Thiocapsa bogorovii: one gene and its partner. The protein of the gene in region 2 interacts with the protein of the main gene of each other region in a pairwise test. Links are inferred from orthologs where the notes say so. Each region holds a gene or a part of one and is shown on either strand. Other genes may lie near its edges.

The links. The genes of interacting proteins can lie anywhere in the genome.
Region 1: the proteins of dnaQ (region 2) and dnaE interact in binary tests that used the Escherichia coli proteins (3 or more experiments, as listed by UniProt). The link is inferred for Thiocapsa bogorovii from one-to-one orthologs.

Annotation. Positions count from the first base shown.
Region 1 is NZ_CP089309.1:1,806,091-1,810,288, reverse strand. The notes cover bases 36-4,164. They hold dnaE (DNA polymerase III subunit alpha), read right to left. Parts: upstream 3,812-4,164; coding sequence 236-3,811; downstream 36-235. Other genes in these bases: LT988_RS08250 (paraquat-inducible protein A), read right to left, coding at 36-236. Also shown: more of LT988_RS08250, read right to left, coding at 1-35. UniProt on the Escherichia coli protein: DNA polymerase III is a complex, multichain enzyme responsible for most of the replicative synthesis in bacteria. This DNA polymerase also exhibits 3' to 5' exonuclease activity. The alpha chain is the DNA polymerase catalytic subunit.
Region 2 is NZ_CP089309.1:4,304,443-4,307,305, forward strand. The notes cover bases 48-2,841. They hold dnaQ (DNA polymerase III subunit epsilon), read left to right. Parts: upstream 48-980; coding sequence 981-1,703; downstream 1,704-2,841. Other genes in these bases: LT988_RS19080 (class I SAM-dependent methyltransferase), read left to right, coding at 48-368; rnhA (ribonuclease HI), read left to right, coding at 361-792; fnr (fumarate/nitrate reduction transcriptional regulator Fnr), read right to left, coding at 1,868-2,626; LT988_RS19100 (sulfur globule family protein), read right to left, coding at 2,787-2,841. Also shown: more of LT988_RS19080, read left to right, coding at 1-47; more of LT988_RS19100, read right to left, coding at 2,842-2,863. UniProt on the Escherichia coli protein: DNA polymerase III is a complex, multichain enzyme responsible for most of the replicative synthesis in bacteria. The epsilon subunit contain the editing function and is a proofreading 3'-5' exonuclease.

The DNA.
Region 1 (4,198 bases), 2.5 Mb from region 2 along the record:
GCCCGGCTAGCCTCTGTGAGATCCAACTCGTCGACGCGCTTCTCCAGGATCTCGCCGATCCGCGCGACCCAGACGTCGGCATCCAGCAGCCCGTAGCGGACATGGTGGATCTCGGCAAGATCCGTCTTCAGGATCTTCACGCGGTTCAGATCGGCGACCAGGCCGACCATCAACCAGGCGGCCCCGATCAGCAGGGCGACGGCCAAGACCTGTCGAACGCGTCGTCCGGTCTGCATCAGCCGACCGCCGCCAGACGCGGAGGTTGCGTCTCGGTCTGCGCTGCCGGCAGCGGCGAGCGCTCGTAGACGACGTTCACCGCGTCGCTTCCGAGGAGCTGTCGCAGACGTTTCAACAGGGCGTCGGTCGGCTCGACTCGCCAAGCGTCTCCGAGGACCATCTCGCCCGCTGCGCCGGGGCGGCAATAGCGCAGACGGACCGGGAGATCGCCGTCGCGAAAGGCCGCGAGTGCCACGCGCAAGGCATCGAGCCGAGCGAGGCCCTCGGCATGGGCAGCCGGATCCGAGAGGTCCAGGATGAGACGCAGATGATCGGCCATGCTTGCCCGCGCCTGCTCGAAGGTCCGCACGTCGTCGGCACGCAAGGACCAGCTGTCTCGGTACTCGTCGAAATTGAGCGCCCCCGAAACCTGTAGGATCTGGTCCGGCACCAAGAGATGACGCAACTGCTCGTAGAGCTCGGAGAAGACAGTGATCTCGATGCGCCCCGTGCGATCGTCGAGCACCACCGAGCCCATGCGCCCGCGCTGGGTCTTGCTGTGACGCACCGACACGACCAGGCCGGCGACACTGCGTTTCTCGCGGTCGCGCCGGTCCCGACGGCCCAGCTCGCGATCCGTCTCCAAGAGCTTGGCGATACGGCTGACCGCCATCGCCCGAAGCTCCGACTCGTAGCGATCGATCGGATGTCCCGTCAGATAGAGCCCGAGCGTCTCCTTCTCGCCCGCCAGGCGCTGCTCGTCTTCCCAGTCGGCGCGGACCTCGCTCGCTAATTGTGGATCGGGCTCGGGCGAGGCGACAGGCTCCAATGCACCGAAGAGATCGGCCTGACCGGCCGCCCGGGTTGCATGGTGCTGCTCGGCCAGCTTGAGCGCCAAGGGCAGCTCGGCCATCAGGGTTGCACGGTTCGGCCCGAGCTCGTCGAGTGCACCGGCGCGCACCAGGGCCTCGAGGACGCGTCGGTTGGCCTTGTGCAGATCGATCCGTCGACAGAAGTCCCACAGATCGCGGAACGGGCCCTCGGCCGTGCGTGTCGCGATGATCGCCTCGATCGCGCCCTCGCCGACCCCCTTGATGGCGCCCATGCCGTAGATGACGGTGCGCGGATCGGCGACGGTGAAGCGATAGGCAGAGCGATTGACCGCCGGCGGCTCAACCCGCAGGCGTAGGGCACGGCACTCCTCGATCAGGGTCACCACCTTGTCGGTGTTGTCCATGTCCGCACTCAGCACTGCGGCCATGAAGGCCGCCGTGTAATGCGTCTTCAGCCAGAGGGTCTGATAGCTGACCAGCGCGTAGGCGGCCGAGTGCGATTTATTGAATCCGTAACCGGCAAACTTATCCATCAAGTCAAATATGTAGGTCGCAACCGCTCGGTCGACCCCGCGCGCGACCGCTCCTTCCTCGAAGATGGTGCGCTGCTTGTCCATCTCCGACTGCTTCTTCTTGCCCATCGCCCTGCGCAGCAGATCGGCGCCGCCGAGCGAATAGCCGGCGAGCACCTGGGCGATCTGCATCACCTGCTCTTGATAGAGGATGATGCCGTAGGTCGGTTTAAGGATGGGCTCCAGATCCGGGTGCGGATAGGCGACCTCGGCGCGTCCGTGCTTGCGGTTGATGAAGTCGTCGACCATGCCCGACTGCAACGGGCCTGGGCGAAAGAGCGCCACCAGCGCGGTGATGTCGCCGAAGCTGTCGGGCTGGAGCTTCTTGATCAGCTCCTTCATACCGCGCGACTCCAACTGGAAGACCGCCGTGGTCTCGCAGCGCTTCAGGAGCGCGAAGGCCTCGGCATCCTGCGGCTCGATCCGCTCGATGTCGATCGCCGGCTCGCCGGCCTCGCGACGCAGCGCGTTCACCGTCTTGAGCGCCCAATCGATGATCGTCAGGGTACGCAGACCCAAGAAGTCGAACTTGACCAGTCCGACCTGCTCTACGTCGTCCTTGTCGAACTGGGTGACCAGGTTCTCCCCGCCCTGCTCGCAGTAGAGCGGAGCGAAGTCGGTGAGCTTGGTCGGCGCGATGACCACGCCGCCTGCATGTTTGCCGGCATTGCGGGTCAGGCCTTCGAGCTTGCGGGCCATGTCGATCAGTGCCCGAATCTCTTCGTCGTCCTCGTAGGCGGCCTTCAGATCGTCGCTCTCGGCGAGCGCCTTCTCCAGGGTCATCCCCAGCTCGAAGGGCACCATCTTCGCAACCCGATCGACGAATCCGTAGGGGTGACCCATAACGCGCCCGACATCGCGCACCACCGCCTTGGCTGCCATGGTGCCGAAGGTGATGATCTGGGAGACGGCCTCGCGCCCGTATTTCCCTGCGACATAGTCGATGACCCGGTCGCGGCCTTCCATGCAGAAGTCGACGTCGAAGTCGGGCATGGAGACGCGTTCCGGATTGAGGAACCGCTCGAACAGCAGATCGTGCTCGATCGGGTCCAGATCCGTGATCTTGAGCGCATAGGCGACCAGCGAGCCCGCGCCCGAGCCGCGGCCCGGACCGACCGGGATGCCCTGCGCCTTGGCCCACTGGATGAAGTCCGCGACGATCAGGAAGTAACCGGGGAAGCCCATCTGGGTGATGACGGACAGCTCCAGATCGAGTCGATCGCAATAGAGTCGACGTTGATCGGCAAGGTCGGCGGCCTCCGGGTCGAGGATCCGCTGCAGGCGCTCCTCGAGCCCGACCCGCGATGCCTCGGCGAAATAGCTGTCCACCGTCATCCCGGCCGGCACCGGAAAATCCGGGAGGAAGTTCTCGCCGAGGGTCAGCTCAAGGTTGCAGCGCTTGGCGATCTCGACCGAGTTCTCCAGCGCCTCGGGCAGATCGGCGAAGAGCTCGGCCATCTCCGCGGGGCTTCGCAGCGACTGCTCGGCGCTGTAGCGGCGCGGACGGCGCGGATCTTCCAGGGTGCGCCCCTCGTGGATACAGACCCGCACCTCATGGGCCTCGAAGTCATCGGGATGGAGGAAACACACGTCGTTGGTCGCCACCACGGGCACGCCCAAGCGGATGGCCAGATCCACACTGGTCTCGACCAGCTCGGCCTCTTGCTCGCGTCCGGTGCGCACCAGCTCCAGGTAATAGCGGTCGCCGAAGACCGCGAGCCACTCCGCGAGCCGACGCTCGGCGGCTTCGCGATGGCCGTTCAGGAGCAGTTGGGCGACGTCGCCTTGCGGCCCGCCCGAGAGCGCGATCAGACCCTCCGCCGCGGACGCGATCCAGTCGCGTTCCACGTAAGGCACCCCGAGATGCTGGCCCTCGACGTACGCCCGGGAGATGAGCTGCGTGAGATTGCGGTAGCCGATCGCATCCTGGACGAGCAGCACCAGGCGGTGTGGCTTATTGACGTCCTCCGGGTTGCGCACCAGGAGGTCGGCCCCCGCGATCGGCTTGAGTCCGGCCGAGACCGCGGCTTTGTAGAAGCGCACCAGCGCGAAGAAGTTGCACTGATCCGTGATGGCGACCGCCGGCATCCCCAGCGCGGCGACACGTTTCACCAACGGCTTGATCCGCACCAGCCCGTCGACCAGCGAATACTCGGAATGCAGATGCAGATGGACGAAGCTGGGATCCACGGTTGTCCTGATCGGGATTCGACGATGGCGGCAGGTGATGCCGGGCACATAGTCTACCGGTCTGCCGGCGTCACGCCGATTCGGAAAAACAGATCGGATCGGGGATCCGGGTCGGGATCCTCGACCGGGTCGAATGTCGCCGCGGCGGTTTGTTCCCTGACCGGTCGGGAGCAACCGCAACGACGGGCTTGGGGCCGGTTTGATTTCGCGGACTTTTCCGGTTTAGGCTGGTTCAGCCAAGAGGCATTGCGGGGGCTGTCCATGTTTTCACAAACCCTGACGCCGAAGGAGCACGAAGCCCGGCGGCGCTTCAGTGATCCGCGGCAGGGTCGTGGAATGGACTCCGCAAAGGTTCACGTTTGAGCCACTCTCAGCGGCGAATGCCGT
Region 2 (2,863 bases):
TGGGCTTCAACGCGCTCAGTGCCTGGGGCCTCTGGTCCCTGCTGCGCGGTTCCGGGACGCAGGTCCCTTGGTGCGGGCGTTTCCGCACCGCTTATCAAATCGAGGATTGGTTGTCCGTGTTGGGTTTCGATATCGAGCTTCGCGAGCACATTATGTTTCGGCCGCCGTTCCGGCGCGCCCTGGGGCCGAGCTGTGCGGCATTCGACACCTTGGGGGGGCGCCTCTGGCCGATCCTGGGCGGTGTCTATTTGATCCGGGCCGTCAAACGCGTGGCGACCTTGACGCCGCTGCGTCCGGCCTGGGGGCGGCGCTCACTGCTGCGCGGTGGCGCGGCGGAGCCGACGACACGCAGGGCCGGTCATGCCTGACTGCGTGCGCGCTTACACCGACGGTGCCTGCAAGGGCAATCCGGGACCCGGGGGTTGGGGTGTCCTGCTGCGATGGGGGGAGGTCGAGAAGGAGCTGTGCGGGGGTGAACGCGCGACCACCAACAACCGCATGGAGCTGATGGCGGTCATCATGGCGCTGGAGAGCATGAAGCGTCCGACCTGTCTCGAGATCGTCACCGACTCTCAATACGTCAAGCGGGGGGTCGAGGAATGGATGCCGCGTTGGAAACGCAACGGCTGGCAGACGGCCGATCGCAAGCCCGTGAAAAACCGTGACCTTTGGGAGCGTTTGGATGGCGCCATCGGCGCTCATCAGGTGCGCTGGAAGTGGGTCAAAGGTCATGCCGGGCACGCCGAGAACGAGCGTGCCGACCGATTGGCAAATCGAGGGATCGCGGGCTGAATCGCGTCCGGCATGACATGCGCAATTTTCGATTCGACTCGTCGTCGCATGACTCGGCTCCCGTCGGTGCGGACGCGATTCAGATTCTTGAATTTCGCTCTTTAAACCGCGTCAGGTACGGGGGAGGCGTAGTCCTCCGGGATTCGCTTGCCTGCAACGCAGCGGTTTACACTATGGACGCGGTTTAAATGAGACAGATCGTTCTCGATACCGAGACCACGGGTCTCGACCCCCAGGCAGGCCATCGCATCATCGAGATCGGCTGTGTCGAGCTGATCGACCGCCGCTTGACCGGAAACAACTTCCACCGCTATCTCCAGCCGGATCGGGAGATCGACGCGGGCGCCTCCGATGTACACGGGATCACGAACGCCTTTCTCGCCGACAAGCCACGTTTCGCCGAGATTGCCGAGAGCTTCCTGGACTATGTGGAAGGGGCCGAGTTGATCATCCACAACGCGACCTTCGATCTCGGGTTTCTCGATCGCGAGATTCTAGGATGGAACGCCGAAGCGTCGCGGATCACGGACCTGTGCGAGGTGACGGACACGCTGATCATGGCCCGGCGCATGCACCCGGGGCAGCGCAACAGCCTCGATGCCTTGTGCAAGCGCTACGGCGTGGATCATCGCCACCGCGACCTGCATGGCGCCCTGCTCGATGCCGAGATCCTGGCGGATGTCTATCTCGCCATGACCGGGGGGCAGGTGGCGTTGAGCCTCGGAGAAGAGCTCGCGGCGCCGTCTCACGACGGACCGGACGCTCGGCATCGCGGCCGGCTGGATCCGAATCGGCCGCGCCTGCGGGTGATTCAAGCCGACCCGGCCGCGCTCGCCGCTCATGCCGCGCGCCTCGCGGCGATCCAGGCCGCAAGTGCGGAGGGTTGTCTTTGGCTTCGCGTCGAGGGATGACGCCGCCCGCGGTTTAGTCGTGTGTGGCCACGGAGATCCCCGCAGCCTTCATGGAGATGCTTCTTAGGGTTTTCAGTCTCCTAAACTGCGCCGACTCTAAGGGCTATCGATCGCTCCGAGGCCGATCCAGCCCTCCGAACATCACATACCGCAACGGGCGCAGTTTAGCTCTGCTGCTGTTGGCGGCGATTCTGCCCGGCGCCGCCCACCAGAGACTCCAGCGTACTCACATCGAGCAGCTGAATGTGCTTACGGTCGACGTTCATCAGTCCGTCGTCTTGGAATCGCGTGAAGAGACGGCTGACGGTCTCGACGGCGAGTCCCAGGTAGTTCCCGATCTCATGGCGGGACATGCTCAGATAGAAGTCGGTCGCGGACAGCCCGCGTTTGTGCAGGCGCTTGGACAGGCTGAGCAGGAAGGCGGCGAGACGTTCCTCGGCGTTCTTCTTGCCGAGGAGCAAGAGCATGTCCGTATCGTGTCCGATTTCCTTGCTGAGCAGGCGATACATCTGATGCTGCAGGCTCGGAATGGTTGCGGTGAGCTCTTCGAGTCGGGTGAAGGGGACCTCGCAGATAGCGGAGGTCTCGAGGACCTTCGCCGAGCAGGCATGGATGTCCTTATCGATCGCATCCAGTCCAATCACCTCGCCGGGAAGATGGAAGCCCAGCACCTGCTCGCCGCCCTCCGGACTCGGAGCGAAGGTCTTCACCGATCCGGTCTTCACGACATAGAGCGAACGAAATCGGTCGCCGTCTCGAAACAGGAAGTCGCCCCGGTGGAGCGGTCGTGTTCGCTTCACGATCTCGTCGAGTCGCTCGACATCATCCGGCGCAAGGCCCATAGGCAAGCAGAGCGACGACAGGGAGCAGTTTCTGCAGGCGACGCGAATGGTCTCCAATGAGATTACTTTGTGATGGCTCACGGCATCGCCCCTCGGTCTTCGGTCACCAGATTTTGAACCGTCGCTTGATCTGGATCAAGCGAAGATTATCTTCTTGTCGTCAGGCCGACCTGGACCCGCAAAAAAGGCCGCGCCCTCGCGGGCGCGGCCTTGACGCAAGCATGCCGATTCTGCGTTCGGCCTACTTGGCTTCGCCGGTCGCGGGAGCAGCGGGCGCGGCATAGGGTGCGGCGTAAGGCGCGCCGTAGTAGGGGACAC